Regions from separate parts of the Paraliobacillus sp. JSM ZJ581 genome, predicted to be linked through region 2. Evidence: riboswitches for the same ligand, from Rfam matches in the RefSeq annotation. Region 2 holds a riboswitch; the other holds the start of a gene.
The links. Region 2 has a riboswitch for glycine ahead of gcvT (glycine cleavage system aminomethyltransferase GcvT). Riboswitches for the same ligand answer to the same signal wherever they lie in the genome.
Positions count from the first base shown of each region.

Region 1: linked by a shared signal. The riboswitch ahead of ACH6CY_RS08320 (ACT domain-containing protein) and the one ahead of gcvT (glycine cleavage system aminomethyltransferase GcvT) in region 2 are both predicted to bind glycine.

Region 1 covers NZ_JBISEP010000011.1:37,902-54,783, reverse strand. Annotated here, with positions in the region: gene ACH6CY_RS08355 (AAA family ATPase) at 1-870, shown strand, start outside; gene ACH6CY_RS08350 (DUF58 domain-containing protein) at 824-2,077, shown strand; gene ACH6CY_RS08345 (stage II sporulation protein M) at 2,137-3,135, opposite strand; gene ACH6CY_RS08340 (RDD family protein) at 3,239-4,057, shown strand; gene ACH6CY_RS08335 (BglG family transcription antiterminator) at 4,226-6,157, shown strand; gene ACH6CY_RS08330 (fructose-specific PTS transporter subunit EIIC) at 6,285-8,264, shown strand; gene ACH6CY_RS08325 (PFL family protein) at 8,351-9,712, opposite strand; gene ACH6CY_RS08320 (ACT domain-containing protein) at 9,728-10,000, opposite strand; glycine riboswitch at 10,088-10,163, opposite strand; gene ACH6CY_RS08315 (Cof-type HAD-IIB family hydrolase) at 10,669-11,406, shown strand; gene gndA (NADP-dependent phosphogluconate dehydrogenase) at 11,540-12,958, shown strand; gene zwf (glucose-6-phosphate dehydrogenase) at 13,041-14,513, opposite strand; gene ACH6CY_RS08300 (TIGR01457 family HAD-type hydrolase) at 14,763-15,530, shown strand; gene ACH6CY_RS08295 (DUF2164 domain-containing protein) at 15,607-15,846, opposite strand; gene ACH6CY_RS08290 (YdbC family protein) at 15,902-16,120, shown strand; gene ACH6CY_RS08285 (PTS sugar transporter subunit IIA) at 16,212-16,709, shown strand; gene mreBH (rod-share determining protein MreBH) at 16,771-16,882, opposite strand, start outside.
Region 2 covers NZ_JBISEP010000006.1:18,195-35,076, forward strand. Annotated here, with positions in the region: gene ACH6CY_RS05295 (LTA synthase family protein) at 1-863, shown strand, start outside; gene ACH6CY_RS05300 (DUF2759 family protein) at 947-1,108, opposite strand; gene ACH6CY_RS05305 (MBL fold metallo-hydrolase) at 1,249-1,866, shown strand; tRNA gene ACH6CY_RS05310 (tRNA-Gln) at 1,907-1,978, opposite strand; gene ACH6CY_RS05315 (hypothetical protein) at 2,063-2,464, opposite strand; gene ACH6CY_RS05320 (competence type IV pilus minor pilin ComGF) at 2,439-2,885, opposite strand; gene comGD (competence type IV pilus minor pilin ComGD) at 3,167-3,604, opposite strand; gene comGC (competence type IV pilus major pilin ComGC) at 3,601-3,918, opposite strand; gene comGB (competence type IV pilus assembly protein ComGB) at 3,930-4,970, opposite strand; gene comGA (competence type IV pilus ATPase ComGA) at 4,948-5,937, opposite strand; gene ACH6CY_RS05345 (shikimate kinase) at 6,254-6,754, shown strand; gene ACH6CY_RS05350 (YqzE family protein) at 6,785-6,985, shown strand; gene ACH6CY_RS05355 (YqhG family protein) at 7,002-7,817, opposite strand; gene ACH6CY_RS05360 (DEAD/DEAH box helicase) at 7,795-9,459, opposite strand; glycine riboswitch at 9,617-9,708, shown strand; gene gcvT (glycine cleavage system aminomethyltransferase GcvT) at 9,929-11,032, shown strand; gene gcvPA (aminomethyl-transferring glycine dehydrogenase subunit GcvPA) at 11,050-12,402, shown strand; gene gcvPB (aminomethyl-transferring glycine dehydrogenase subunit GcvPB) at 12,389-13,852, shown strand; gene ACH6CY_RS05380 (rhodanese-like domain-containing protein) at 13,900-14,295, opposite strand; gene mntR (transcriptional regulator MntR) at 14,673-15,095, shown strand; gene ACH6CY_RS05390 (DNA-binding protein) at 15,217-16,882, shown strand, end outside.

The sequences.
Region 1 (16,882 bases), on a different contig from region 2:
AATCTCCGTTTGCTATTAACTGCATTTCTAGCAGATGGTCATGTATTAATTGAAGGCGTTCCAGGGACAGGGAAAACACAAATGGTAAAAACGTTAGCCTCTTTAGTAGGTGGTGATTTTAGTCGTATTCAATTCACCCCTGATTTATTACCAAGTGATATAACTGGAAGCACGATATATAATATGAAGGAGGGGGCCTTTCAAACGTTGCAAGGCCCGATCTTCACGAATGTTCTATTAGCGGATGAAATCAATCGAACACCTGCAAAAACCCAAGCAGCTTTATTAGAAGCAATGGAAGAAAAGCAAGTTACGATACAAGGAAAGACTTATGCATTGCCAGATGTTTTCTTTGTGGCTGCAACACAAAACCCCATTGAATTTGAAGGGACTTATCCATTGCCAGAAGCACAGCAAGATCGTTTTCTATTTAAGCTAGATGTAGATTTCCCTAGCTTAGAAGCAGAAATCAGTGTGTTACAGCAAGTAACGGGTGAAAAGCAAGATACGAAACAAGAAGCGAATGCCATATTTTCATCTGACATGTTAGATGAAGTAAGAAAAGAAGTGGCGAGTATTACATTACATGATTCAATCGCTGATTACATAACTAAAATTGTCCGCAAAACAAGAGAAATTGAAAGCTTTCAATATGGGGCTAGTACAAGAGGTGCAATTGCAATAGCAAAAACAGCAAAAGCTTGGGCATTTTTATTAGGAAGGGATTATGTAACTCCAGACGATGTAAAAGTTGTAGCGGTTCCTAGCCTGCGTCACCGTGTACAGTTATCTCCATATGCAGAAATGGAGGGAACAAACCTTGATGACATTATTCAAGAATTGGTGGGGGCGATTGCTGTTCCAAGATAGAGGAGTTTTACCAACTGCAAAGCTATTAGTGATTCTAGCTATAATCGGTTTTATTTTAACTGTGTTAGCTATTAATCACTTTTTAATACACCATGTACTTATCATGACTGCAATTTTAATAAGTATCTCATTGATTGATTTGTTATTGTCACCAAAAAGAAGTCTGTTAGAAGCTCATCGTTCTATTCCAGAAGAATTCGAGCGCCAAAAGAATCATACGATTACCGTTACCATTCAGAATAACAGTAACCGACCTTGTATGCTGCGATTTGTAGATCAGATTCCAACGTCATTTCAGACAATTTTTCCATATAATCAAATGATTAAAGCGCAGCGTATGACAGAAATAAATTATCATGTATTTCCTTTAGAGCGAGGAGAATATATGATTAATAAGCTTTATATTCGTTATAAAAGCATGCTTGGTTTATGGGAAAAACAAAAAACAGTTACGATTAGACAGGTTGCTCATGTCATTCCTAATTTAGAGGAAACGAACCGTTACTTAGCAAGTGCACAAAGATACTTGTTGCATGAAGGAATAAAAATACGTAAGCAGAAAACAGGCATGGGGGAATTTTCTAAGGTTCGTTCGTATGTCGTTGGTGATGATCCAAGAAAAATAAATTGGCATCAATCTGCAAAGTTACAAGAAGTGATGACAAATGAATATGAGCCAGAGCACGGAAAGCACATTACACTGTTAATTGATTGTGGCAGAATGATGGGGGTGGAGCTAGATAAAGGAAATCGATTAGAGAAAGTATTGGAGGCAACGATAGCTACTGCTGCAGCGGCATTAAAAAATGGTGATTACGTATCTGTTGTTGCTTTTTCAAGTAAGATACATACGTATGTTGCTCCAGCGAAAGGATTAGAACATTTACAAGTTATCTTGCGTGCGGTGTATGCGTTACAAGTTGATGCTAGTGAATCAAATTATACAAATGTTTTGCACTATGTCCAATTAAAGCAAAAGAAACGTAGCTTACTATTGCTTTTTAGCGATGTTGATACGTTTGTTTATGAGGAAACGATCTTGCATTCATTACAACAAATTAGAAAAAAACATTTGTTTATAATCATTGGGATTGAGGACGAACAATTACAAGCTAAGCGTAACATTTATCCTTTAACTGTGCGAATAGCAATGGAAAAAACGATTGCACAAAAGCAATTACAATTTAAAGCAAAGCAAATAAAGTAAGTTTGGGAAACGAGGCTTCGTTGTGTTAGAAGCCCCTGAAGATCGGTTAGCTGTAACTGCTATTTCCTACTATATTGATCAGCTGAATAGAGGGGTGCTCTAGTCTTTTTTTGTAATAAATGATAACCGATTAACATGTAAGCAATCATTGCGACGACGCTTGTAATTGCAACAGTATATTTTATTTCTAAAGACAAATCGGCTGGTGTAATATACCCTTCTATGAGGCCAGCAACAATAAATAATGGAATGGTACCTAACAGTAATTGTACTGAGCGTACTGCTTGCACTTTAAGGTGATATACTCTAGAAAAGTTTTTCGGTACGAATAAACGATATCCCATGAGCAAACCTGCTCCTCCTACAATGAAAATAGCAGTAAGCTCAATCATTCCGTGAGGGACAATGTAAGCCCAAAAAATATAAGAACTATCTGCATTCCAAAAGTATCCTGCCAATGCGCCAATAAGTATGCCATTATAAATTAGCACATATAGTGTTAATATTCCAAAAGTGATGCCACCTACAAAAGCAAGGATAGCAACACGTATATTATTGGTCATGATTTGAGCAGACATTAGCGGGGCATTTCCTGCATTTTGATTTGCTTCTAGCTGACTAGGATCTGCAATGTTTTGTACCATGTCGCTAGGAAGAATTTTGTAAATATGTAATGGGTTTTCAATGACTGCTAAGAAGCTTGCTATTGCTCCTAGTGTAAATAAGAGCATTGCAATGACTATAGCTTGCCATTGATCTAATAATAAACCAATAAATTTTGTACTTAAAAAATGCTGCATTTGTTTCCAAGATGATCGTTCGGTTTGGTATAAAAGGTTATGTGCCTTTGCCACCAATTCATTTAGATAACGGGTCACTTCATCGTTGGGAAAGTAGGTTTGACTATAGGATAAATGCTGTGTTGTTTTTTGGTATAAGTATTCAAATTCATTAATGTTCGTTTGATTCATAGAATTTCTTTTTCGTAATGTGTAAATAGATGCTTCTAGCGCCATCCATTCACTCCGATGTTGCTGAATAAATGTTTTTAATTGCACAATAATCACCTTTACTTGAAATTTACTTTATTATTATTATAAATGCTACAGTTAAAAATTGATAGTATTATGGAACAAATTAACTATGAACGGAGGGGAAAATGTGACAGACTGGTATGGACAACAAACAGATATTAGAACACCGGAGTTTGTATCACTACAGTTTCAGGTGGCTGGTTTAGGAAGTAGAGCAGCTGCTTTTATAATCGATCAGTTTATTTTACTTATTGTAAATACTATATTATTTATCGGTTTACTACTCGTAATGGATACGGACTTTAATCTATTTTACTTATTTGATAATGGAGGATTGTTAATAGCAATCGTAATCATCTTGTTTTTTATTATTAATTTTGGATATTATATATTCTTTGAGTTTCTGTGGGGTGGTAAAACGATAGGAAAACGAGTGATTGGCCTTCGTGTTATTCAAGATAGTGGACATCCAATGACATTATTATCTTCTGTTATTAGGAATATGATGCGTTTAGTTGATGCATTACCTTCTTTATATTTCGTTGGAATGTTGCTTGTATTTCTACATCCAAAGCATAAGCGATTAGGGGATTTGACAGCAGGTACAATTGTTATCTATGATAATCAAATGAAAAAAAGAAATAAAAAGTCAGTAATTGATAAAATTATTGACATGCGTCGATTATCTAAAAATGATTTAATACTAAACGACATGGTTATTAATCAATTCACTCAAAAAGATTGGGAACTATTAAACACCTTTTGTCAGAGGTATGATACGCTCCCATTACATGAAAAAAGACAATTGACTTATGAAATTGCGGAAATACTGTTTCCTAAATTAGACCTCACCATTGATAACAAAAGTGTGGTAGACACGGAGAATACACTATTTATTTTGTATTTATATTTAAAAGATCAGTGGGCATATGATTGGCATGCATAAATATATTTAGACTGCTAAAAAGACTCTACATGGAGTCTTTTTCTTTTTAAAAAACAAAGATAGAATAAAAAATGCTTATAAAACGGAAACTTTTATTTAATAGAAAGCATTTAAGTTTCCAATCCAATTTAATTATGATACCGTATTTTGATGAAGGGGATGAATAATTTGCATGCGAGACAACTTGAAATTCTTCGTTTGCTCTTATTAAAAGAGAAAGAATATATTTTAATTGGTGATATTGCAGAGACGCTATCCTTTTCGGAAAAAACGATCCGGAATGACTGCGATACAATTGAAGTATTTTTAGAAAAGCATTACCAAGCTAAGTTAATTAGAAAGCCAGGAGCAGGCGTTTCTATCGAGATAGAAAAAGAAGAATTAACACAACTATATCATTTTTTGCATCAACAAAATAATAAGCAATCCGATCAAACAGATTTAGGTGATGATGACTTACAAGCATTAGCCTACCGATTATTAATAAATAAATCTGCTACATCGATTCAAGATTTTGCTGAAGACTTTTATGTTACAAAAACGGCGATAAAAAAAGCATTAGATATGCTCGAACCATGGTTCGCAAAAAAAGATCTTCGGTTAATAATAAGACAGCGCATAGGAGTATCACTTAAAGGTTCAGAGCAGAACAGAAGAGTAGCACTAGTTACGCTAGATCAATTAGGTTCAAAAAAATATCCTTCTTCACCTTTTGTATATCGTTATTTTCAAGCTTACGAGTTAGATATTTTGAGAAAAAAATTAACTCAATTTCAAGAAAAGTATTCTTTTTTCCTAACAGATGATAGCTTTGATACCATAACAACATATTTATTATTAATGATTAAACGGTCTAAAATGAGGGAATTCGTCACAATTACAGAAAAAGAAGCAATATATATAAAAGAAAAACCTGAATATCACTGGATTAGTAAATTCGTTTATGAAATTGGTGATACATTTAAAGTACCTATTCCTCATAGTGAAATAATCTATTTGTCCATGCAAATATTAGGGGCGAAAATACATTTCAATAAGGCTGAACCACGATTATTAGACGTAGAAATGGAGAAAAAAGCAATAGACATTTCTAATGAATTATCTAAACGGTTAACGATTATTACATTAAATCCTTTTGAACAGGATCGTCAATTATTAGAAGGATTGAAGCTACATCTATACACAATGTTTACTCGTTTAAGCTTTGATTTGCACTCAGACAATCCTTTAGTACATGATATAAAGAAAATGTATCCTTACATGTTTAATACACTTCTATTTGTTTTGCAAGATATGAAGAGTAGGCTACCTTATGAATTGCCAGAAGATGAAGTTGCTTACCTAACCTTGCATTATCAAGCAGCCAAAGAGAGAATTCACCACAGAAAGAAAAAAGGTCCAGAAATTGTCCTTGTCTGTCATATGGGAATGGGTGTATCTGAAATTCTTCGTTCTAAAATTAATGTTCGTTTTCCTGAAATTAAAATTATTGCTACAGTGTCAAAGCGAGAATTACCTGAATTTTTGTTAGATCACAATCCAGATTTAATTGTAACAACTACTCCAATTGGTTTAGAAAAACACCGCGAAGTGACTGTAACTCCCTTATTCACTAAGGCTGATGAGAAAAGACTAATGTATTTCTTTAAAGAACAATCAAGTAGACAAGTAAAAATGTTTGATTTAAGTCAGTTTATTAATGCTGACTTTGTTTTTTTACGGGTTAAAGTTAACGATCAGTTTGAGTTAATTGAAAAACTAGCTACCCGCTTATATGAACAAGGATACGTTGAACAGAATTATTCTTATCAAGCGTTGATTAGAGAAAAAACCTCAGCAACAACAATAGGTGGTGGGATTGCCATTCCACACGCTGATCCTAAGTTAGTTATCCATTCAACGATTGCCGTTGCTACATTAGAACAACCGATTGATTGGGACGGGGAGAAAGTATCTCTTGTATTTATGTTAGCACTTAAAAATGAAACAATTAATAATAAGCAGCTTTTCCGACGTTTGACAGCTTTGACAGAGCAACCAACTCATGTGGAAAGTTTGACGAAAGAAACAGATAAATGGAGATTCTTACAAAATATTTAAGTTATAACGAATAGACAATAAGGAATAAAACCACCTTTACCACAGAAACGGAAGAAATTAAAATTTTATTTTTTTTTATTTAGATTAAACTAACAGTATAACAATTTTATAAAAAGGAGAATGGGTTATGAAATTGGTAGCGATTACTTCGTGTCCAAATGGTATTGCACATACCTATATGGCTGCAGAGAACTTGCAAAAAGCTGCAGATGAATTAGGTATTAAAATGACAATAGAAACACAAGGTTCTATTGGTGTTGAAAATGAATTGTCGGCTAAAGACATTGAGGAAGCAGACGGTGTCATTATTGCAGCAGATAAAACAGTAAACAAGGATCGGTTTATAGGTAAGAAGCTTATTGCTGTTGGGGTACAAGAAGGGATTCGTAATCCTGAAAAATTAATTAAAAGAATAAAAGATAGCCAAGCTGACGTTTATCAGGGAAATTCAAATGCTGATGATAAGCAAGCAAAAATGCCGACACGTGCAGATAACGATAAGCAAAATCCGATTTATCGCCATTTAATGAATGGTGTGTCATTTATGGTTCCATTTATTGTGGTTGGTGGATTATTAATTGCAATTGCACTAACCATTGGTGGTCAAGCTGGTGCAGAGGGCATTAAAATACCAGAAGATTCCATTTGGAAGACCATTGAACAAATAGGTGCAGCTTCCTTTAGTTTTATGGTACCAATACTAGCGGGCTATATTGCTTATAGTATTGCTGATCGTCCTGGTCTAGCCCCAGGTATGATTGGAGGGTATATTGCTGCAAATGGAAGCTTTTATGGTAGTGAAGCAAGTGCTGGATTTTTAGGAGGAATTATAGCTGGTTTCTTAGCTGGTTATGTTGCGTTATGGATTAAGAAAATCAAAGTACCAAAAATGGTACAGCCTATTATGCCGATTATCATTATACCAGTGATAGCTTCACTTATTGTAGGCTTAGCATTTGTTCTTTTGATTGGAGCTCCAGTTGCACAAGTGTTTGAATCACTCACAAATTGGTTAGCTGGTATGCAAGGAACAAGCTCAATTTTGCTAGCGCTCATATTAGGTGCGATGATTTCTTTTGATATGGGTGGTCCAGTAAATAAAGTTGCTTTCTTATTTGGTTCTGCAATGATCGCCGAAGGAAACTATGAAATTATGGGGCCTATTGCTGTTGCTATTGCAGTACCACCAATTGGTTTAGGACTTGCTACGTTTATGTTCAAAAATAAATTTGAGTCTGCACAGCGTGAAACAGGAAAAGCATCATTTACAATGGGGTTATTTGGTATTACGGAAGGTGCAATACCTTTTGCGGCTCAGGATCCACTACGGGTCATTCCTAGTATTATGATTGGTTCAATGACTGGCTCTGTTATAGCTATGGTAAGTAACGTAGGTGATCGAGTGGCTCACGGAGGTCCGATTGTTGGATTTTTAGGAGCGGTGGACAATGTATTTATGTTCTTTGTAGCAATTATTATTGGTTCGTTTGTTACAGCGTTTATGATTAAATTACTTAAGAAAGATGTTTATTGTTCTGATAAAACTGTTGTAACGGAGGGGGATGTAGTAAATAAGGTAGAAGTAAGTGAAAACACCGAAGAAGTACTGCAGCCCAAGAATGAAGATAAAAAAAATCAATCGGTTGAAATAAATAAATTAACAGATATTTTAACTTTAGATTTAATTGATACGAAATTAAAAGCTGATACGAGAGATGACGTTATTGATAAGATGATCGAAAAACTTGATGAAAATGGTGCTCTAACTTCAAAAAATAAATTTAAGCAAGCTATCTTAGCTCGTGAAAAAGAAAATAGTACTGGAATTGGTATGAATGTTGCTATACCACATGGAAAATCTGATGCTGTTACAAAACCTCGTGTTGTTTTTGGGATAAAGTCAGAAGGTGTAGATTGGTATAGTTTGGATGGATCTATGGCTAAGCTGATCTTTATGATTGCTGTACCAAAGCATACAGAAGGGGATGCACATTTAAAAATACTTCAAATGTTATCACGTAAGTTAATGGATGATGCATTCCGTGACAAGTTATTAGAGGTACGCTCAAAAGAAGAAGCATATGAATTGTTAGATGAAATCAAATAGATGATAAACAAAAAACAGTTAGCACACGTGATTCGTGGGCTAACTGTTTCTTTTTAGAAAATATAAATAAAAATGTATTGTCTAAATTAGTTAATCAAAGCTTGTAATGGAGCGGGGATTCGTCCGCCTCTTTGGATCATTTTTGCTGAACTAAATGGATTAACACCCATGACTGGAGCGCGACCTAATAAGCCACCAAATTCAACCGTATCACCTTCTGTTTTCCCGATTACAGGGATCACACGTACGGCTGTTGTCTTCTTGTTGATCATCCCGATTGCAGCTTCATCTGCTATAATTGCTGATAATGTTTCTGGTGTTACATCACCTGTCAGTGCGATCATATCTAGCCCAACCGAACAGACACATGTCATTGCTTCTAATTTTGATAAAGTAAGGGCGCTATCTTCTATCCCTTTAATCATTCCATTATCCTCACTAACTGGAATGAAGGCACCACTTAATCCACCAACGTATGAACTAGCCATTGCGCCACCTTTTTTGACAGCGTCATTCATTAACGCTAAAGCGGCAATCGTACCGTGTGTTCCTACACGTTCTAGACCAATTTCCTCTAAAATCTCTGCCACACTATCATTCATTGCATTGGTTGGGGCTAAGGATAGATCCATGATACCAAACGGAACATCAAGACGTTTCGCCACTTCACGACCAAGTAATTCACCAGCGCGTGTAATTTTAAACGCTGTTTTCTTAATGATGTCTGATACTTCGCCTAAATCAACATCGGGATAACGTTTTAATGCATTAAGCACAACGCCAGGGCCACTTACGCCAACACTTAATACTGCTTCTCCTTCTCCAGCACCATGAAAAGCACCAGCCATAAATGGATTGTCTTCAACAGGATTACAGAAGGCAACAAATTTTGCACAACCGATACTACTATTTTCTTTCGTATTCTCAGCTGTTTGTTTAATAATCGTTCCCAACTGTTTTACTGCATCCATATTAATTCCTGTTCGAGTAGTACCAATAGAGACAGAAGCACAGACACGTTCTGTTACGCTCAACGCGTCAGGTAATGCATCAAGTAATGTTTGGTCTCCCTTAGTAATCCCTTTATGTACGAGAGCGGAGAATCCACCAATAAAATCTACGCCAACTTTTTTTGCGGCTTGATCTAATGTTTTTGCTAGATCAATCGCTTCCTCACGCGAATGATTACCTAGAATTTCAGCTATTGGTGTGATTGAAATCCGTTTATTAATAATTGGAATGCCATATTCTTTTTCTACTTGTTCCGCAACAGGTTTTAATTTCTCTGCATACGTTGTAATTTTATTATACACATTTTTTTGTACTGTTTTAAAATCAGAATCAGCACAATCTCTTAGGCTAATTCCCATCGTTACTGTACGAATATCTAAACTTTCCATTTGCACCATGCGAATGGTTTCTTGTATTTCTGTAAAAGCAACTGCCATCTTTATTCCACTCCTTTATACACGATGCATCGATTTAAATACATCTTCAAGTTGAATGCTAATTGTGAGATCAAGTTCTTTTTCGATTACTTCAAAATCTTTCATTAAACGATCTAAATCCTCTGTGTTTCTCATATCAACAAGCATAATCATCGTAAAGAAATCTTGTAATATGGTTTGACTAATATCAAGGATATTCATTTGATTATTAGCTAGGATGCTTGTTACTTTTGAAATAATGCCAACCTGATCCTTGCCGAGTACACTTACTACTGCGCGTTTTTGCATTTTTTTCACCTCATTAGTTAATTAAAATAAAAAAGATTGAAGAATGTTCTTCAATCTCAGGGACAATAACAGCATGGATACAATGGTGTTATGTCTTCTGTCCTGTTGCCTGAGATTGTGAATCCTTCGGCGTCGCTTGAACGAACTCTCCAGAAGTTGCTCCTATTATAGTGTAACCCATAATATTCATTGCAGTATATAATTTATTTCGATCAATAAAAAGATAGTAACAGTTTCCGATATGAACGTCAATAGATAATACATAGGATTGGAAAAGGGATACGCCATTGCGTATCCCTTATTAATAACTTACCAATCTTCACAAGTATAAAAATTTTATTTAATTGTTTTGTTTGATTAAATTGCCGCGGTATGTTCCACCTGGATGCTTTTAACCTAAACGATATAAGCCCTACCTCTCTTATATCCTTACGACTCCGAAGTCGATCCAGTGTGAATAAGTCTTGCTATTCGTATATAATGTTCCGTTTTATATACATTGAAAAACATGGGCAGATGCCATCATTCTAACTTGCTTCATGAATTATCTGGTAAAGCTTTATATATTATTATCTAATAACTATTCTTATTTGTCAAGTATATCTTTATATGTAAGCTTCCGATTCATGATATAGTTAGTGTAGTTGAATGAATGGAGGGGCTATATAATGAATAAAAAAGATATTCGCTTAATTGCGTTAGATTTGGATGGTACGGTTTTACATACAGATCTTACTGTTTCAATAGAAAATGAGCGTGCAATTAAACAGGCGATAAAAAATGGAGTGGAAGTTATTTTTGCAACGGGTAGGCATTACAGCACATGCGTTGACTATGCGAGAGCATTAGGTGTGAAGTATCTCATAACAGTTAATGGGGGAGAAATTTGGACAACAGATGGTGAACTTTTGGACAGAAATCCGTTACTTCCAGAAGCTTTAAATAAATTTAAACAGATACATCAAACTTACAATCCGTGGACGTGGCTAGTCTCGACTGAAAAAGTATGGAGAAATGAACACCCAAGTGATTATGATGCACATACGTGGCTTAAGTACGGTTTTGACATAACAGAAGATGAGGTTAGGAAGAAAATTATTGACGAGTTAGCTGGTGAAACAGACATTGAAGTAACTAATTCAAGCCCTACCAATTTAGAGGTTAACGCAGTAGGAATAAACAAAGCACGTGCAATTGAAAAGCTGTGCGAAAAGTTAGATATTAAAATGAATCAAGTAATGACAATGGGAGATAGTCTAAATGATATCAAAATGATTGAAGAATCCGGCTTCGGTGTTGCGATGGAGAACGCGCAAGATGAAGTGAAAAAAGTAGCTGATTGGGTGACGACACACCATACAAAAGATGGTGTTGCAGAAGCGATCAATAAATGGGTTGTTGAATAATTGGACTTTTCTAAAAATTATACATTGCATGATTGTGTTTTTTGGTATAAGTTAGTATGTGGAGTATGAGTTGCGTGAAGCTATATTTCAACGTATCATAGAAGAAGGAATACATAATAAAGGAGCGAACAAAATGGCAAAACAGCAATTTGGAGTTATCGGCCTAGCTGTCATGGGTAAAAACCTAGCGTTAAATGTTGAAAGTAGAGGCTACGGTGTTTCTGTATTTAACAGAACATATCAGAAAACAGCAGACTTTTTAAATAATGAAGCAAAAAATAAAAATTTTGTTGGTGCTGAGTCAATTGAAGAATTTGTTGATTCTTTAGAAAAACCTCGCAAAATCATGCTAATGGTAAAAGCAGGACCTGCAACGGATGCGACGATTGAATCGTTAAAGCCATTATTAGATGAAGGCGATATTATCATTGATGGTGGTAATACGTTCTATCAAGATACAATCCGAAGAAATAAAGAGCTAGATCAATCTGGTATTCATTTTATTGGAACAGGAGTCTCTGGTGGGGAAGAAGGGGCATTAAAAGGACCTTCAATTATGCCAGGAGGACAAAAGGAAGCTTACGATTTAGTAGCGCCAATCTTTGAATCTATTTCTGCTAAAGTAGAGGGCGATTCTTGTGTCACTTATATTGGTCCGAATGGAGCAGGCCATTATGTCAAAATGGTACACAACGGCATTGAATATGGTGATATGCAATTAATTGGTGAAGCATATTTCATCATGAAGCATGTTTTAGGTTATGATGCAGATAAATTACACCAAGTATTTGCAGATTGGAACAAAGGTGAATTAGATAGTTATCTGATTGAAATTACAGCGGATATCTTTACGAAAAAAGATGAAGAGACTGGAAAGCCAATGGTCGACGTAATCTTAGATACAGCTGGTCAAAAGGGAACAGGAAAATGGACAAGTCAAAGTTCATTAGATCTGGGAGTACCATTACCTGTCATTACAGAATCTGTGTTTGCTCGCTTTATTTCAGCAATGAAAGAAGAACGAGTAAAAGCAAGTAAAATTCTTCAAGGTCCATCTGCACAAGAAAAAGCATATGAAGGAAATGAAGATGAGTTAGTTGAAGCAATTCGCAAAGCGCTTTACATGAGTAAAATCGTTTCTTATGCACAAGGTTTTGCACAAATGCGTGCAGCTTCTGAGGAAAATGACTGGAACTTACGCTATGGCGATATTGCAATGATTTTCCGTGGTGGATGTATTATCCGTGCGCAATTCTTACAGAAAATTAAAGAAGCATACGATCGTGACCCAGCATTGGCAAACCTTTTACTTGATCCTTATTTTAAAGAGATTGTTGAAACATATCAGTCATCTCTTCGTAAAGTACTTACTATTGCGATGGAACGTGGTATTCCGGTTCCAGGATTTGCAAGTGCGCTAGCATACTTTGATAGCTATCGTACAGAAACGCTTCCGGCAAACTTATTACAAGCACAACGCGATTACTTCGGTGCTCATACGTATCAACGTATCGACAAAGAAGGCGTATTCCATACAGAATGGCTTGATTAAGCATAGTGGGTGTTTGAACTAAATATACAGCATTAAAAAGCGAACGATCATTTATATGATCGTTCGCTTTTATAGTTACTGATTATAATTTCCACCAATGGTGTCCGTTAGCTCCTAGTAATTCATCACCTGCTTTTGGACCACATGTACCAGAGGTGTAGTTAGGAAATGCAGCTTTATTTCCTTCCCATGCATTAGAAATAATATCAATGTATTTCCAAGATAGAGCTACCTCATCCCAGTGTACGAAGTTTGTTGAATCGCCATGTAAGCAATCATTTAACAATACTTCATACGCTTCTGGTGTATAACTATCTTCTGCATGTTTTTTATCATAATACATTGTAATTGGTTTACTTGTAGTATCATAATCCCCTTTTTTAGCATTCAAATGTAGGGTGATTTTCTCATCTGGGTGTGCTTGGATAACAAGTAAGTTAGGATCGATGGTGTCGCCTTTTTCTTTATATAAATTAATTGGTAAGTCTTTAAATTGAATAACAATCTCAGTTGATTTTTTTGCCATTCGTTTACCTGTTCTAACATAGAATGGGACGCCAGCCCAACGGAAATTATCGATCATAAATTTAGCCGCTACATACGTTTCAGTGTTGGAATCCGGATCAACGCCATTGCTTTCGCGATAGGCATCTAGTTCTTTTCCGTTGATTTCACCACGATCGTATTGTCCACGAACGAAGTATTGATCTACGTCATTTTCGTTAATCTCCTTCAAACTACGTAATACTTTTATCTTCTCATAACGAATATCGTCAGGATTTAGTCTAGCGGGTGGCTCCATTGCTAATAGAGAAACCATTTGTAACATATGGTTTTGAACCATATCTCGCAATGCACCTGATTCATCATAATAACGTCCTCGTTCTTCTACGCCAAGTGTTTCACTAGAAGTCACTTGGATATTTGAAATGTAATGATTGTTCCATAAAGGCTCGAATAAAGCATTCGCAAATCGGACAACTTCAATATTTTGAATCATATCTTTACCTAAATAGTGATCAATGCGATAAATTTGATCCTCATCAAAAGCATGTCGAATTTGATTGTTTAACTGCTGCGCTGTTTCAAAATTATGACCAAATGGCTTTTCAATGATAAGTCGTGTCCAACCAGTATTATTTGTAACACCTTGTGATTTCAAGTTGGCGGCAATCGTTCCAAAAAAGTTAGGTGCCATTGCTAGATAGAACAATCTGTTTCCGTCCGTTTCATGCTTTTCATCTAACTCATTAATAAATGCATTTAATTTCTGATAATGGGTAAGATCTTGTACATCAAATGGATTGTAATGGAAATGAGAAGCGAAATCGTCTGGATTAATATGAGGATCATTAAATTCCTCAATTGATTTCTTTATATTGTTACGGAAATCTTCATTTGTAAGTGGTCGCCTTGCTACACCAATTACTGCGAAGTTTTCAGAGAGTTTACCATTTCGATATAAGCGATATAGAGATGGATAAAGCTTTCGGTTAGCTAAGTCTCCTGTCGCTCCGAAAATAATAATTACTGCTTTTGGCGTATGATATGTCATTGACTATTACTACCTCTCTTTTTAAGTTAATTAAATAAATTGGTTTAAACACTTTACTATTTAGACATGTTCTTTTGTAAAAGAAAAAAAGAAATAAAATACCTTACTATACAATATCACGTAAACATATTGAGATAAACTATTTTACATTGCACAACAAAAACGGTTATAATTTTTTTAGCTATGTACTATAGTATCACGTATTCTGAAAATAACAAATATTTTTTAAAATTTATCTGGAGGTTTATCATGAAGCGGTATAAAGGTTTTTTAATTGATTTAGATGGAACAGTATATAGAGGCACAGAAAAAATTGATGCAGCTATTACATTTGTTAAAGAATTAAATAAACGAAACTTGCCATACTTATTTGTAACTAATAACTCTACGAAGCATCCAAAAGAGGTAGCAGAAAAGTTACAAGAGATGGATGTTCCGGCAACAGAGAAACAAGTATTCACAACAAGTATGGCTACGGCAGCATATATAGCTGAACAAAAATCTAGAGCGCGCGTATATACTGTTGGTGAGAAAGGTTTACATCAAGCTTTAATGGAAGAAGAGTTAGAATTAGCTGATGAAAATGTAGATTTTGTTGTAATGGGATTGGATCGTGAAATTACATATGAAAAATTAGCGATTGGAGCATTAGAAATTCGTAAAGGAGCAACCTTTGTAGCCACAAACGGTGATGTAGCATTACCAACTGAACGAGGATTTTTGCCAGGGGCAGGGTCATTAATTTCTGTCTTATCTGTGACAACTGGAGTGAAACCGAAATTTATTGGTAAACCAGAATCTATTATTGTGGAACAAGCATTGGAAGTGTTAGGTACAAGTAAAGAAGAGACGATTATGATTGGTGATAATTATCATACCGACATTCTAGCAGGTATTCATGCAGGGGTTGATTCATTATTAGTCCACTCTGGTGTAACTAGTAAAGAAGATTTAACGACAGTGGATGTACAGCCAACATATACCATTGATAGCTTAGCCGAGTGGACCATTGAATAAGTATTAAAATAACTATGAGCAGAAGTAATATTGTATGGTAGTAATAGGTCTAACAAACTTCGGCATTTATTAGCTGTTATCGCTGTGTGTGTTTTTGAAGTTCATATAGGTCATCTAATTTTTCTGTCACATAAGCGTGCGCATCTTCAATTGCTTGGTTGTAAATGATTGGTGCAATGTCTTTAAGGATGAAATCAAGTGTGAACGAAGCGGATAATTCGCCAATTTCTTGGTCGTGTGTGCTTTCAAAATGGTACTGTATTTTACTTATTACATCTTGTTTTGTTTCTTTTGTAAATGTGATTGCTTCTGACATCGTATTGCTCCTTATCTGTTTTTGTTTAGTATATCAGAGAGAAAGGTGGATTAGAATGGCGAATATAAAATTTGAAATTGTAAAAACTATTGGTGTCCTTTCTGAGTCAAGTACAGGCTGGCGTAAAGAATTAAACCTCATTTCATGGAATGAACGCGAACCCAAATATGATTTAAGAGATTGGTCTCCCGATCATGAAAAAATGGGAAAAGGCATTACTTTATCCGAACAAGAAGTTACACAATTAAAAGCTATTTTAGCAAAAGAAGACTAGCTTTTATAAATTAGAGGCTTGTAATATTCCGTTAAGGGGTATAGATTATAAATGGTTACACTATTTTTTATGTTAGAGGAGAGAGAGTTTGATGTTCAAAAAAATGTTTGGCAAAAAGGAAGAAGTAACAGTTACTAATAAAGAAGTTGTACTTGCCCCAGTGACAGGCGAACTTGTTTCATTAGAAGAAGTTCCGGATCCTACATTTTCTGAAAAAATGATGGGAGATGGCATTGCAATTAAGCCTACGGAAGGAACTTTTGTTGCACCTGTTTCAGGTGAAATTGTTAACTTGTTTCCAACAAAGCATGCGATAGGAATTTTATCAGAAGCTGGTGTGGAATATTTGTTGCACATTGGTTTAGAAACAGTTTCTTTAGAGGGGCAAGGTTTTGAAGCACATGTGAAGCAAGGTGATAAAGTTAAAGCAGGAGATAAATTGGTAACAGTTGACTTGGATTTTGTAGCGGAAAAGGCTGCTACGATTACGCCACTTGTTATAACAAATGAAACACAATCTATTGATAAAGTAGATTCAAAATCTGTTATAAAGGGTGAAACTACAGTATTAACTGTCCAAGTGAAATAATTAGCATGTGTAAAATTTATGCAAAAAACCGAACGATTGCAATCGTTCGGTTTTTTTTATTTTATTTAGTTGCTTTTTGTAATTTTTGAATCATTTTTAATGATTTACCTGTTCCAATTGCAACGGATTCTAACGGGTTTGGTGCTAAATGAACAGGAACATGAATTTTATTA
Region 2 (16,882 bases):
TCGATCAATTTTATGATATTGATGCTTATGAAGTAACAGATGAAAACTCAATTGGCTGGGGCTTAAAAGACAAACCATTCTTTGAGCAGTCGATAAAATATTTACAGTCACTACCTGAACCTTATTATAGTCGTTTCATTACGTTGACGAATCATTATCCATTTGACCTAGCGGAAGAAGATGCAACGATTGATAAATTTGATTCAAATTCAAAAACATTAAATCAATATTTCCAAACAGTAAGATACATGGATGAATCGATTAAAGACTTTTTTGATCAATTAAAAGAATCAGGTGAATATGAAAATTCAATTATTGTGATGATGGGTGACCACTATGGTATTAGTGATTTTCATGACAAAGCGATGGCACAATATTTAGATAAAGAAAAAATTACACCTTATGATCATATTCAACTTCAACGCGTACCGTTTATCGTCCACATACCTGGGGAAAAAGGAAAAACAATTTCTGAAATTGGTGGACAAATTGATGTGAAGCCAACATTAATGCACATACTAGGAATAGACGACAGCAATGATTTAAGTTTTGGTACCAATCTATTCAGTGAAAAGCGTAAAGAGTTTGTAGCATTAAGAGATGGAAGCTTTATAAGTAATGACTATATTTATACAAAAGATCAGTGCTTTAATCGAGAAACAGGAGAATTGATTGTTTCAGATCAAGAAGACTCTGAAGATAATGGTGAGAAAACAATAGACAGTCATTGTGAACCAATAAAAGAAAAAGTACAACAAGAGCTTACCTATTCTGACCAAATTATTTATGGCGATTTATTTAGATTCCATGATTTTCAAAATAAAAATCTTGAAAGTGAAGAAAATGAGAAAGAACAACAATAACAAAATGAGGACCATTTAGGGGGTCCTCATTTTCTTTTTAATATATTGAACCAATACAAATGATTTCTATAGTAGTGATGTGTTTAGAAAAAAGAAGTCATAATTGTTGAAATAGAGAAGAAACCAAATATCAATACGGAAGAGCCAGTAACTAACAGTGCAGTTAAATTTTTAGATTTCATTTCTTTACAGAACGCTGCACTAGATAGACAAGTAATCATCATTAATGTAAGTGCTAATGGCATGTGAAAACCTCAATTCTCATTAATAATAAGTATAATATAAAAAATAATATGATATAATTGCGAAATATCACATCACATTTTAAAATAAAAGTTAGTCATTGTCGAGCTATTTTTAAAAAATAAAAAAGGATGAGCAAATTTTGAACATTAAAGGATTGACTTTAGGTCGGATGGGAACAAATGGATATGTCGTTTATAAAAACGGTAAAGGTTTGATGATTGATCCTGGTGGCGATGTAGAAATTATCGTTCACTGGTTAGAAAAAAATCAAGTGGCACTGTTAGCTATTTTATTAACACACGCTCACTTTGATCATATTGGTGCTGTGGATGTGCTTAGAGATAAATACAACATACCAGTTTATGTTCATGAACAGGAAAAAAACTGGTTAGGTTCACCAGAATGGAATGGATCAGGACTGTTTCCTGTGGATAATATAAGCTGTCGACCAGCAGATCATTTTATTAGTGAAGGAACGATGGAAATAGGTGAATTCAGTTTTGATGTGTTACATACTCCAGGACATTCTCCAGGTGGAGTTAGTTTTATATTCAATAATGAGAAATATGTGATTTCAGGTGATTGTTTGTTTCAAAATGGAATAGGTAGAACAGATTTACCTGGTGGAGACCATGCTACTTTGATCGATAGTATTAGAGAAAAACTGTTCACATTAGCAGGTGACTTTACTATTTTTCCTGGGCATGGGCCAACAACTACCATTGAGCAGGAGAAGAAATCAAACCCATTTCTATAATGATAAGGAGCCGCAGACTTGTGTTGCAGCTCCTTTTTTACTGGGCTAGCTGGATTCGAACCAACGAATAACGGAATCAAAATCCGCTGCCTTACCACTTGGCTATAGCCCATTATGATAATTGTAGTTTATGCAAACTGTTAGATTATATACACGTCACTAATCACGCCTCATGTTGACTCAACATGGTCACGCTTTAGTTTGGAGTTGTATTAGGGATTAGTGGAATACTAATTGACCATAATTGCTCTGAATCATTTGTAGTAATCGTTTTAATTGTAATGTACAACATCTCCTCAGTATGTGATTTATAATAAATGATCGCTTCTCCATTTGGAAGTAGATAGCTTTGTGATAAGAACGGTAAAGTCATTGCTTGATTTTTTAAATCTTTTTGAAGCGAGGAGCTAGCCATTTGTCGCAAAGTTTCCATCTCAATCTGCTCTATTTGGTAATCAGTCATTTTTCGATTATTTTCTAATAGCGTAATCGATGTGACAGTTGCTAATAACAAAAGGGTTGCGATAAAAGCAATGTAAGGGAATAAAAAACCTTTCTCATTAAAATTTTTTTTACTGAAATAATATTGTTTTTGCATAGTGATCTCCAGATAGTGAAGTGATTGTTACATGAATGCCGTTTTTTACTGTCTTTATTGAAAATTTCTTAATATCTCTTACAAGTATTTCATGCCCTTTTCGATTAACTTGTCTTCGTACAACACTTCCATACAAAGATATAGTCACATTCTCCTCTTTATTATTTATTAGATGAACTGTATGTTCTGTATGATAGTCAAAAGTTTGTGTTTGTATTTCGTTATTTAATATATGAAAAAATTGCCTAATTGAAAATTCACTTGTATAACTGCTTGTATGAAATAGTTGATAGATAGAAGGAATAAACAATAAAATTGAACTAATGATTAATAACGAAAACAAAGTATTTACTAGAGAAAAGCCATTCTTAGTCTGGTGGATAATAAAACAAACAGATTTTTTCACTTTTGTTCTTCGCATTGATCCAATCTGCACATCCTTTCCAATAAGGTGTATCTAACGAATACTGAATGTTCACTTTTGTTTGCTTGACGGTTATGGTCTCGTTGTTTGGAATTATATTATTACTCGAGCGGGTTATTAATTGATCGTGGAGATAAGAGTGGATTTCTCTTTTGTAATATAAATTTATTTGTTCAGTTGTTAATTGGTAAAATATAGGTATAACTGTAAAGGATATTATAATAATTAAACTGAATGACACGATTACTTCTGTAAGAACAAATCCATTATGAGTGTTGTTATCGTTCATTTACATAACTTCTTCCTTTTCCAAGCGGAAAAACAATTTCCCACTTGGTGTATTTAGAAATAATTTTAAATCTGCCAGGTCTTTTAATTGTGCCGTGTTTGGAAAAAGATAATGGATTATCGAGAGAATAGAGTTTAACCTGCCACTTCTTCGGGATCGAACGTTTAATAATAGGTTTTTCAAATGTACCTTTACGAATTTCGTAGCTGTTACTGTTAGGTTTAATTAATAAATATAAACTATTTTTTGTAGTCATCGTATCTTGTTGCATTCGCAGTAAGTCATTTTCAAATAAAGCGTACCATTGCTTAAATTGATACGTATCATACGTCCGAAGTTGGATTGATCCTCCTATAACTAAAAGTGTTGATAATAGACTTAGCACGATTAACAATTCCACTAATGAATAGCCATTCTTTTTTATCATCCGTCATTATCTACAATAATAATTTCGTTATTTCCGGCTTGATCAAAAGCAAGTCTTTTTTTACCGTTAGAACAAGTATCTGATTGAATATACTGCTTTTCTACTAAAGTGCTCACTTTGTTAGGATACGTTCCATAATCCATAACATAAGCTTGTAATTGATTTTCCGTTAATTTCTTTAATGCATTACAACCTTTTGATTGAACTTCCTGATTTTTGCTAGCTAAGTTTGGGATTAACAAAATTAATAATGTTGTTATGATTGCTAATACGATTAGCATTTCAATTAAAGTAAATCCTTTTTGATTTTTCATCTTATCATCTCCTAAATAGTTTGTATAAGTTGGAACATTGGATACAAAAGCGAAATGTATATAAAAATGATGCTGACACCGATAATAATAAAAAAGACTGGTTGAATCCATGCAATCGTTTTTTTAACCTTATTTTCTAGACGCTCTAATAGAAAATCAGCATAACCATGCAAATCTACAGCAACATCTTCTGTATTACTATTTTTTTGAAAAACTATATCGATATCTTTATGAAGTAAATGGAGCGTAGGTAAAATAGTTGCCATTTGTTGACCTGTGGCATAATGATTAAGAATTTGTTGGCAATAATAGCTTACTATTTGATGATGCATTTGTTTTGCTAGTATGTGGAAGCTGTCTTTAAGCGATAATCCAGCGTGTAGCAATGAACTTAAATGAAGGGAAAATAGAAATGTGTTGTACAGTTGAATCATTGTTTTAATGAAAGGAACATGTTGGTAAATCGTTATCTTTGTTTTTATGGTACACTTTGTTTGAATTATGAACCAGCAGATAGAAGCAATGATACATAGTAATATCACAAAAATAAGCGTGTTGAAAAAGAAATGAATAGATTTTAAAGAGCTCATTGTGAAAGTTGAGACATACGTGGTAGATTGAAACAATTGGATAAAAGCAGGATATACCGATGTCTTAATAAAATATAATAAACAAATAAACATTAAGAATAGTGCGATGGGATAACGTATAGCTTGTTTGAATTTTAAAAATAACAAGCTGTTTTTTTCTAATAACAATACACTTTGTTTTAAAGCCTTTGTCATATCTCCATGTGCACTTGCAAAATAAAGAAATGAAATGATTTTCGTATCAAAATTTGCCTCTTCTAAGGCTGTATCTAATGTTTTTCCATCTTTCAAAGTATGAATCATCTGGGTAATCGGTTGCTTCCATTTATGGTTCCATTGCATTGCATACAATGCGTCTATGAGAGGATAATCTTGTTCTAATAGCCTTGTAAGTCGAATCAAAAAATGGTTCTGTTCAGACGATGTTAATCTCTTTTGTTTATGTTTTATTAGTAAATCCATACGCGTAAGCTTTCCTCCTTAATTGCTTAAAAGTATGAAACGTGTGATCGGCTGTTTTTTGACTACCAATCGCTTCATGAAGTAAGTTCCCTTCCAGTAACTCCGATATAGCTGCGCGTGAAGGTGTGTTGTTGATTAAAATAGGTAGTAACTCTAAGGATGCTACAGCAATTAAACTTTGTCTAAGGTCTGTTTGACTAATGCCCATTTCTTTTAATCGGTAGATTGTGCCAAAAGCATCTTTAGCATGTAAAGTTGATAAAACTAAATGGCCAGTATATGCAGCGTGAAAAACAAATTGTGCTGTTTTTTCATCCCTTATTTCACCTACCATAATAATATCAGGGTCATGTCTAAGTGCTGCTTTAAGACCAACGTGGTAACTCACACCACTTTTTTCGTTAACTTGAACTTGTAATAAATTTTCTATTTCTTTTTCGATTGGATCTTCTAATGTAATCGTTTGGTAGGAATGTTCTTTTAACAGTGTTTGAAGTAGGGCATATAACGTTGTTGTTTTTCCGCTTCCTGTTGGTCCAGTAAATAAAATAACTCCTGAACGGTGGCTGACCCATTTTTTGATTTGTTTTAATTGATACGGGAATAGAAACAGTTGATTTAGTGAGGTAGCTTCATTTTGTGGCAATAAACGAATGGCAAGACTTTCAGATTGATGGACTGGTAATGAAGAAATGCGTAATGCTATTGATCTTTTTTGGTAGTTTATAATGATTGCCCCGTTTTGAGGTTTTCTTTTTTCACCAATATCCATACCGGCTGTGAATTTAAAATAACTTATCAATCTATTATACTGGTTTAAACTTATTTCATTATGGAGCACTCTTTCACCATGAATTCTAAGATAGATTTTGACCATCGATGAGAATGGACAAAAATGTATGTCGGATGCGTCGTTGTCTAGTGCATCATACAAAATTTTTTTTGAAAAAACAGAAGTCGTACTCATAGCTTTTCCTCCCTTGTAAACTATACTATACAAACAGGAATTTTAAAAAGCAACTTACAATATCATTATCTAATTGGAGCTAATCTGTTTTTATAGGTGAACTTCATAACCAGTTATGAAGTTTCACTAGATTAATACTTGATTTCGCAGAAAAAAACAGTGTAGTAAAAATATTTTAAACTTTCGAAGGAATAAAAGATTCATGCTATAATAAATAAAATTATCAATCATTATTTAACAATCGTGAGATAATGCGTTGCTTAGATACATCAAGTATAATAATCAATTATGTAGAATGATATTGGGGTGAAAGACATTGAAAAGTATTTATTTAATAGGATTTATGGGTAGTGGAAAAACAACTGTTGCTAAACTGCTCGCCCAAAAACTTGAGTTAGCTGTTCAAGATACAGATCAAATGGTAGAAAATTATTATCAATTGCCGATCAAGAAGGTGTTTGCTAATTATGGTGAAGAAGTATTTCGAAAGTATGAACATCACATGTTAACAAAGACCAATCAAAATAATACTATAATAGCTACTGGTGGTGGCATAATAGAATTATCTGCTAATATCGAGTGGTTATCAAATAAAGAAGTAATTTATTTGAAGACTAGCTGGGCTGAAATTGTTAATCGATTAAAATTTGATCGAAATCGACCGATTTGGAATGATCAATCTAGGGATAAAGAAAACTTATTAACTCGTAGAGATAGCAAATACAAACAGGCAAGTAAACATGTCGTATATACAGATGATAAGGACACGAATGAAATCGCGGAAGAAATTATCACACTTATAAAAGAGGTAGGTTAGGGCATCCTAGACATAAAGGAGATGGTCTTTATGTCTGGGAATGATATAGTAAAATATGTTACAACAGAAATTGTAAAATATGCTGGAATGTCAAAAGAAAAAAGGGAACAATACAAGCAAGAAAAGAAAGATAAAAAGAAAGAATCACAATTTTTTCTATCAAGTAATTGGTTTGGTTTGGTCCCTTTTTCTTTACATGTTTGGTTAAAAAGAAACAAAAATCGTCGATAACAGCCGAATCATGATTTTAACTATGCAGTAATTTGAAACTAGTTTGTTGCGTGATGAAAAATAAACCACCATTTACAGCAGAAACATCAATCTTAGGTTGATACATCGCTTCAATGGCCGCTAATTCCTCTTGATAATGATTTTGGTAACTATCGTCTTCAGATTGGTAAAATTGCTTTAATAAGTTTTTTTCTTTCTCCATTTGATTCCATGAGATAGTTGCCCATTCATGCTCTTCTTGCTGCAACATTTGTTCCACTAATTGCATAATCCTTTGGTAACTATGTTTTACTTGAATTAGTGGAGTTACTGTATAGCAAAAATCAGCACTTTTCACATCCCACTCTATATGTTTTATAGCGTGAATAAATTGATTTATTATTGCTCCGTTAACCATATTAATACCAATTGATTTTAATACTTCTTTCTTATCCTTCCCTATATAACTAATTTTCAGATTTAACACAAGCCATGGAATGAGTGGTGTGTGTTCCGTTGTCGCAATTGATTGATATAATTTAACGTATTTCCCCTTTGATGAGAGTATTTGAAATATTTGCTGCAAACGAGGACTACCGAAATGAACGAATTCATAGTTGTTTTTATCCTCTTCCTCCTTATTGTTAGGATCAACCGTAAGATAAAGACTAGAAGGCTCTCCCTTTAGGCCCATCTTTTTAACATATTGCCAGTAGAATGGTCGATTCATTAACTGTTCATCTAGCTCATTTGAAAGTTGAATAATCAAATCTTGATCGTTTTGGTGCACAATCTCACATTCATTTTCCGTGAAGAAAGTGTATAAAAAATTATGAAGATTCTTGATTCCCATATTGATTCTCCTGTTCTATTTGCGGTAAATGATTTGTTATAATCGCAGATAAATTATCTAGTTTAATTTTTGCTTCACCTTCAGATTGTGATTGAAGAAATATTTGTTCTAGTTCTTTATCTATATTGGTTAGTTCAAGATCTGCTAAAATTGCATCTAAGTTCCCTATTATCCGTTCAAATAGACCGATTTTATCGTATAGTAACTGTAAAACGTGAGATTCAATGGTATTTCTTAAAGCAAAATTATATATATGGACATCTTTCTTTTGTCCATAGCGATGAATTCGACCGATTCGTTGCTCTAAACGCATCGGGTTCCAAGGTAGATCATAATTAATCATATAATTACAAAACTGAAGGTTTATTCCTTCCCCACCAGCTTCTGTTGCTATTAAAACTTGTGCTTTATGCTCAAAGAGTTGTTTCATCCAATCTTTTTTTCCGCGTTTAAATCCTCCTCGAAAAGGAACAGATGTAATGCCATGCTGTTGAAGAACCCATTGTAAATATACTTGAGTTGCGCGATATTCTGTGAATATAATACATTTATCATTAATGGATTGCACTAATTCAACCACTTTATTCGCTTTTGCGTGTTGAGGAAGCATTTCAATCTTTTCCAATAATGCAGTATATTCTTGATAACCTTTGCTGTCTTGACTTGTATTCTTTTTAATGGATAAATAGCAAGCTTCACGAGATGAGCATAACTCACGTAAATAGGTAATCTTGGCAAAAGAAGCTTTTTCAGAAGTAAGTTCTTTTAATGTTTCATAGGTTTCCATTTCTTCCTTTGTGAAATCAATCCAAATTGTTTCAACATGACGCTTTGTCCATTCTAATCCAGTATCTGTTCTGCGATTACGTACCATTACCTGCTTGATAAGCTGCTTTAAATGAATATCGCTTTCAAGTGCTTTGTTGTTCTTCCCAAATTTCTCTGAGAAGGTTTTGAAATCTCCTAAATAACCTGGCTTTAATATAGAAACTAAATTAAAAATATCACTTAATTTATTTTGAATAGGTGTAGCTGTCAACAACAAACAGTATTTTTTCTTTATTGCTCGAATAAATTGATGACTCTTAGTTTGATGATTTTTCAATTTATGTGCTTCATCGACTAAAACAAAATCATACTGTTGTTCTAGAATCGTGCTATTATGTGGTTCACGTTTCGCTAAATCAATGGAAGTAATCATAATATTGTTTTGATCCCACACGGGGCGTTTCCTTGATGTCACGACCGGAATATAAAACTTTTGTGTTAATTCTGTTGCCCATTGATTGACTAAGGAAGCAGGAACTAAAATTAACGCTTTCTTAACTAATCCACGTATCATGTATTCCTTTAATAATAAGCCAGCTTCAATTGTTTTTCCTAAGCCAACCTCATCTGCTAAAATTGCACGCCCATTCATTTGTTCAATAACCTGTTTCACACAATCTAATTGATGCGTTAAAAATGTCATGTGAGGTAATAAATCAGGTGTTATTAGTTTATTAGTATGCTTAATTTGATTTGTTTCTGCCGCTTGATAAGATAATAAAAAAAGCTCCCAACTTGAAAGAGATTGTTCTTTTGCTAAATTATTTTCAAATGTTTTTAAAAACATTTGATCCTGCTGTAATTGGATATTCATTCAGTCAACTCCCGAACTTTATGTTCTGATTTTAAAAAAGTTCATCTGTATTTTTCGATATATATGTTATAATATTCTGTATAATATAGATAATTTTACACTGTATAGATTAGTCGTTATTAGATAGTGTTCCCAATTCAACAAAATTTACAAGCGGATGATGATAAAAGGAGAGAGCACATTAGTGTGCCGCCGAAGGAGCAAGCAATATATTGCGAATCTCTCAGGCAAACAGACTTTTATTTGACGCAACTCTGGAGAATGTTTATAGCAACTATAAACTACCCAAGAAGCATGCCTGCTAGATACAGGGGCGAAACTTTCTGGTAAAAGGACAGAGAAATCATTTGGATCAGATGATTTCTCTGTCCTTTTTAGTAAATAGCTATGTATGGTTATGAACAGAAAGGGGATAGATTCTAATATAAAGGGAAACTACAAAAAAATAATTTGGGAGGGGCGTGATAGTATGAAAGAATTAAAACAAACACCGTTATATCCGTTGTATCAAAAATATCAAGCAAAAGTCATTGATTTTGGTGGTTGGGCATTGCCAGTTCAATTTGACGGTATTAAAAAGGAACATGATGTGACTCGAAATGCTGTTGGATTGTTCGATGTATCTCACATGGGAGAAATTATTGTCTCAGGTGAGGGAAGCCTTGCGTTTTTGCAACAAATGTGTACCAATGATTTATCTCTGATTAAGCCAAACAAAGCGCAGTATACGTTTATGTGTTACCCAAACGGGGGCACGGTAGATGACTTAATTGTTTACCAATTAGAAGAACAGAAATATTTATTAGTCGTAAATGCTGCCAATCATGAAAAAGATCTAAATTGGTTATTAGAGCACAAGTCTGATGATTTAGAAATCATTGATAAGTCTCAGGATTATGTCCAACTGGCTATTCAAGGACCTAGAGCAGAGAAAGTACTGCAGAAAATAACGGAAGAAGATTTGTCTACTATTCGTTTCTTTTCATTTAAGCAAGATGTTGCTTTTGAAGGTATTGAAGATCAAGCGTTAGTCGCTAGAACTGGTTATACCGGTGAAGATGGGTTTGAAATTTATATTCCGACAACGAGTGGAACATCTTTATGGGAAAGGCTATTAGCTATAGGGGAAGAAGATGGCATTTTTCCAATCGGTTTAGGCGCAAGAGATACATTACGCTTTGAAGCCTGTTTTCCGTTATATGGGAATGAATTATCTGAAGCAATTACTCCGATTGAAGCGGGGTTAGGCTTTGCTGTAAAAACAAATAAATCAAGTGACTTTATTGGGAAGGAAGTATTACACAAGCAAAAAGAACAAGGTGTAGGCCGTACCTTAGTTGGTATTGAAATGATTGATAAAGGAATTCCACGCCATGAGTATCCCGTTTATGATAATGATACATGTATTGGTTTTGTTACAAGTGGAACGAATGCACCGACACTTGGTAAAAATCTCGGATTGGCATTGATTGATAAAGACTTTTCAGAAGAGGGAACTGTAGTAACTGTAAAAATAAGAAATAAATATTTGCGAGCGCAAGTAATAAAAAAACCTTTTTATAAAAGAGGTTAGGAGAAGGGGAGATGGGGATGAACTTTCGTTATTTACCAATGACAAAACAAGATGAGGACGACATGTTACAAACTATAGGAGTAACGGGCATAGAGGATTTATTCTCTGACATTCCAAAAGAAATTAGATTAACAAGAGAATTAAATCTTACTCCACCTTATAGTGAGACGAAATTATTGAAAGAAATAACACAATTAGCAAACAAAAATGTAACAAGCAAATCACATACCTCTTTTTTAGGTGCAGGTGTATATGATCACTACATTCCATCTGTTGTAGATCATATTATTTCAAGGTCAGAATTTTTCACAGCCTACACCCCATATCAACCAGAAATATCTCAAGGGGAATTACAAGCGATTTTTGAATTTCAGACAATGATTTGTGAATTAACAGCAATGGATATAGCAAATTCATCGATGTATGATGGAGCGACGGCATTGGCTGAAGCAATGACAATCAGTGCAGCGCAAACAAAAAGAAAGAAAGTACTCGTGTCAAAAGCCATTCATCCTGAATCATTGGAAGTAATGTATACGTATGCAAAAGGTCATGATTTAGAGGTCATTGAGATTCCAGAAAAAAACGGAATGACTGATCTTGATCAAATGACTAGCTTACTAGATGAAACAGTATCAAGTGTTATCGTACAATATCCTAATTTTTACGGACAAATCGAACCATTGGCTGAAGTTAATGGAATGATAAAAGATACAAAAACAATGTTCGTTGTGTCAAGTAATCCATTGTCATTAGGTATGCTTACACCTCCTGGTGATTTAGGTGCGGATTTTGTGGTAGGCGATACCCAAGTATTTGGTATCCCAGCTCAATATGGTGGACCACATTGTGGTTACTTTGCAACGAAGAAAAAATGGATGCGAAAAGTGCCAGGTAGACTAGTTGGTGAGACAGTTGATGAAGAGGGAAAACGTGGCTTTGTTCTAACGCTTCAAGCAAGAGAACAACACATTAGACGAGAGAAAGCAACATCAAATATTTGTTCCAATCAGGCATTGAATGCATTAGCGTCTTCCGTAGCTATGAGTGCATTAGGGAAAAAGGGATTAAAAGAAATGGCCTATCAAAATATGCAAAAAGCTCAATTTGCAAAACGTGCTTTTCAAAAAAGACACATCCCTATTCTTTTTGAAGGACCAATATTTAACGAATTTGTTATTCAGTTAAATGATTCAGTTTCTAACATAAACAAACGACTACTTGAAAAAGGCATGTTAGGTGGATTTGACTTAGGGAAAATAGATGCAAAATATGAAAAATGTATGTTAGTTGCAGTTACCGAAATGAGAACAAAAGAAGAAATCGATAGCTTTGTCAAGGAAGTAGGTGAAGCAAATGACAATCAATAATCATCCTTTACTATTCGAATTAAGCAAACAAGGTCGAGTTAGCTATTCTTTGCCTGAATTAGATGTGGAAGAGACAGATTTAGAATCAATTGTAGATTCATCTTACTTAAGAAAAGAACCACCTAGGCTACCAGAAATCAGTGAATTGCAGTTGATTCGACATTATACGAATCTTTCTAAACAAAATTATGGTGTTGATTCTGGTTTTTATCCATTAGGCTCTTGTACAATGAAATACAATCCTAAGTTAAACGAGGATGTAGCGAGGTTAGAAGGATTAAGCTATATTCATCCTTATCAACCATCTGAAACCGTTCAAGGAGCACTAGCAATTATGTATGACTTACAGACTGCGTTAGAAGAAATTACTGGAATGCATCGATTCACACTTCAAACGGCAGCTGGTGCCCATGGGGAATGGGCTGGTTTAATGATGATTCGAGCTTTTCATGAGGAAAATGGTGACTATCAACGAACGAAAGTTATTATTCCTGATTCAGCGCATGGCACAAACCCAGCTTCAGCAGCAGTTGCAGGATTCGATCCAGTCACAGTACAAACAAATGAGCAAGGGTTAGTAGATTTAGATGACTTACGACGGGTTGTAGGTAATGATACAGCAGCACTAATGCTTACTAATCCAAATACGCTAGGCTTGTTTGAAAAAGAAATTACTGAGATTGCAAAGGTTGTACATGAGTCAGGCGGTAAACTTTATTATGATGGTGCCAATCTAAATGCGATCATGGGCTACACAAGACCTGGTGATATGGGGTTTGATGTTGTGCATTTGAACTTGCATAAAACATTTACTGGACCGCATGGTGGAGGTGGACCAGGCTCCGGACCGGTTGGGGTATCAGAAGAAATGGAAAAGTTCTTACCTAAGCCGATCATTATGAAGCGAGAAGATTTGTATGTTTTTGAGCATGAGCGCCCAGATTCAATCGGAAGAGTTAAATCTTATTTTGGGAACTTCGGTATAAATGTTCGTGCTTATACGTATATTCGTTCTATGGGAGCCGAAGGATTGAAAAAAGCAAGCACGTATGCAGTGTTAAATGCGAATTACCTTATGAGGAGATTAGAATCTACTTTTGATCTACCATTTACACAACATTGTAAGCATGAATTTGTTTTATCAGGCAAAAAACAAAAGAAATTAGGGGTTCGTACGTTAGATATTGCTAAGCGCTTATTAGATTATGGTTATCATCCACCAACCATCTATTTCCCGTTAAATGTAGCTGAAGCAATGATGATTGAGCCCACAGAAACAGAAACTAAAGAAACGCTAGATGCTTTTGTTGAGGCGTTATTAGCTATTAATCAAGAAGCGAGTACCCAGCCAGAGTTAGTGCAAGAAGCGCCACATACGACAGTGGTAAAACGAATGGATGAGACATTAGCAGCGAGAAAACCAATTGTAAAATATGCATTCGATAATTAAATAATAAATGAAACAGGTGTTTCTAGTGAAGAAACACCTGTTTCACATTAATAATTAGCTTTTTTTGTTTTTTTAATTTTACCTGTCCATTTTTTGTAGCCACCTTGTAAATCAAACAAATCATTGTATCCTTTTTTGTTTAATATCATCGCAGCTCGAGCAGATCTTGAGCCACTTTGACAATATAAATAGATGGGTTGATCTTTTCTTAATTCTTTCATGCGTTGTTTTAATTGTGTTAATGGAATATTTCGAGCGCCTAAAATATGACCGCCATCGAACTCTTTAGGTTCACGAACATCAATTAATTGAGCTTTTCGATATCCTTGACGAAATTCTTCTTCTGAAAGTGTTTTTAAGATCCGTCTTTGCTTTAAATACCTGTACACCGTAAACAAGATAAACGCAACTAAGAGACCTATTATTATATACCAATCCTTCATAACTACTTCCCCTTTTTTAATAAAACTATATATATTATATGATGATTATAACATTTTTTAAATGAATTTCACTATATATAACAAAATTATGATTGTATTCTTGTATATTATCGACTCTATCCTTAAATTTATGTCTAATAATATGATTACTTCGAGTAAATGTAAATGATAACACGTAACTAGATGAATGGTATGAACTACATAATAGATAATAAATAGTCATATTCCTTCCATCATACGAAGCGTATTTACCTAGTGTGATCGATGTCATCATTTATGTTAAAAACACGAACTGATTTTAAATCGCTTGTGCCACAAGAGAAACTGTTGTATCCTTTTTATTAGGAGCATTGATGATTAAGAATTGGAGGATTACTATGCCAACACCAAGTATGGAAGATTATATAGAACAAATTTATATGTTAATTGAATCAAAAGGATATGCTAGAGTGTCTGATATTGCAGAAGCACTTGACGTTCATCCATCCTCCGTTACAAAAATGGTTCAAAAGCTTGATAAAGATGAATATTTAAATTATGAGAAATATAGAGGATTGATTTTAACTTCTCAAGGAAAAAAAATTGGTAAACGTTTAGTTTATCGTCATGAATTACTTGAACAATTTTTAGAGTTAATAGGGGTTGAGCAAGAAAATATTTATCAAGATGTTGAGGGGATTGAACATCATTTAAGTTGGAATTCAATTGATCGAATAGGGGATCTTGTTCAATATTTAGATAGTAATCCAAAAGCGATCGAAGCACTTAAACAACTACATAAAGAAGCAGAAGAATCATAGTTTAAAGATGCAAAATGTTTTTCAAAAAAATTACCGAGTAACTACTCGGTAATTTTTGTTTGAAACTTTTTAAAAGCAAAAACGTATAAGTAATATAGAACAAAATAAAGGGGACATGGAAATGATTGGCGCGTTAATAACAACAGGATTATCTTTTATACTGGCATTATGTTTTATTATTATTACTTTTTTGAAACAGAAGCCAAACAAGAAAAAAGTTAAACAAATTTTTATTTCGTTTTTAATTATCTTTATTTTATTTTTGATCGGTATTTATTTCATTATGCCGAGTATTATTGTTCCTAACATGTTGATATTAAATTTATTAGTAGCAATAATAACTGTACCATTAGTTTATCTTTTATTAATGGGTGGAAACATTACGATAAAAAAACGTCATACGAGTGTTTTTATCATTACTGGACTACTCATTCTATCTATTCCTGCAATCTATGTATATGGATTGTTTAGTTTGGATAATGTACATGATTCAATCCAAACGGAAGAGAAAGAACAAGCAAAACCATTAAATAAGGATGATACACCGATAGCTGTTTCTCCAGAATCTGCTCGAAATAAAATGCAAAAATCGATGAGTGTTGTACCAAATCCTCAATTTTACGATTTAGGTAAACTTCAAGTGCAAAAAATGAATGATGATATCGTTTATGTTGCACCATTAGAGTTTACAGGACTTTGGAAATTCATTCGTGGTCAAGAAACAGAAGGCTTTTTTACGATATCAGCTACGAATGTAAATGCACAGCCAGAATTTATTTCTAGTAAAATGCAGTATACTAACTCTAGTTATTTTCATAAAAATGTACAACGAGTCATTTACGATAAGTTTCCACATTATGTACAAAGTGGAGAAGCTCAAATAGAAGTTGATGAAGCGGGAAAGCCATGGTATGTACAAACTTTATACCAAACGATGACAATTACAGATAAGCCGGATTTAAATGATTTAAAAGTAGCTGTGGTAGATCCAACTAGTGGAGAAGTCGCATTGTATGATACAGAAGAAGCACCAGCATTTATTGAAGGTTCAGTTAGCTCAGAAATAGCTTCATTACAAAATGAATACTATGGAAAGTATGTACATGGTTGGTTCAATAGTAAATTTGGTAAAAAAGATGTGCGCATACCGAATGAATCTGGAACAGAAAAAAGTGTAACTCCTGTATTCGATGAAAATGGTGAAATGTACTATTTCACAGATATGACATCTCCTAAAGAAAACATTGACTCAGCGTTAGGCTATACAATGATCCACGCAAGAACTGGTGAACTTACTTATTTTAATGGTGAAATGAATAATGGAATCATGGATAGTGAAGGTGCTAAGCAAATTGTGAACAAAGAATTTCCTGAGAAAAATTGGGAAGGTTCGATGCCGATTCTATATAATATTGACGGGCATGCAACATGGGTAGTTAATGTACTAGACCCAAATGGTTTGTTTAAAAAATATGCCTACATTAATGCAGCTGATTCTGATTTCGTTGTGTTTGGTGAAACAGCCAATCAGGCGTTAGAAAGTTATCGGATTGCCCTTCAACAGAATCCTAGCTTTGTTCAGTCTAGTGATGGTGCAGATATAGAAAATGTTGAAGGAGCAATAACTCGGGTATTAGTTTCGACAAAGGATAATATTCAAATTGTACAATTTTTATTACAAAATGATCCTATTATCTATACAGTGAATACAACGATTGAACCTAAGGCGATCTTCTTAACTGAAGGAGATACAGTCAATATGGAAGTGAAGGTTAGAGATGGAGCCA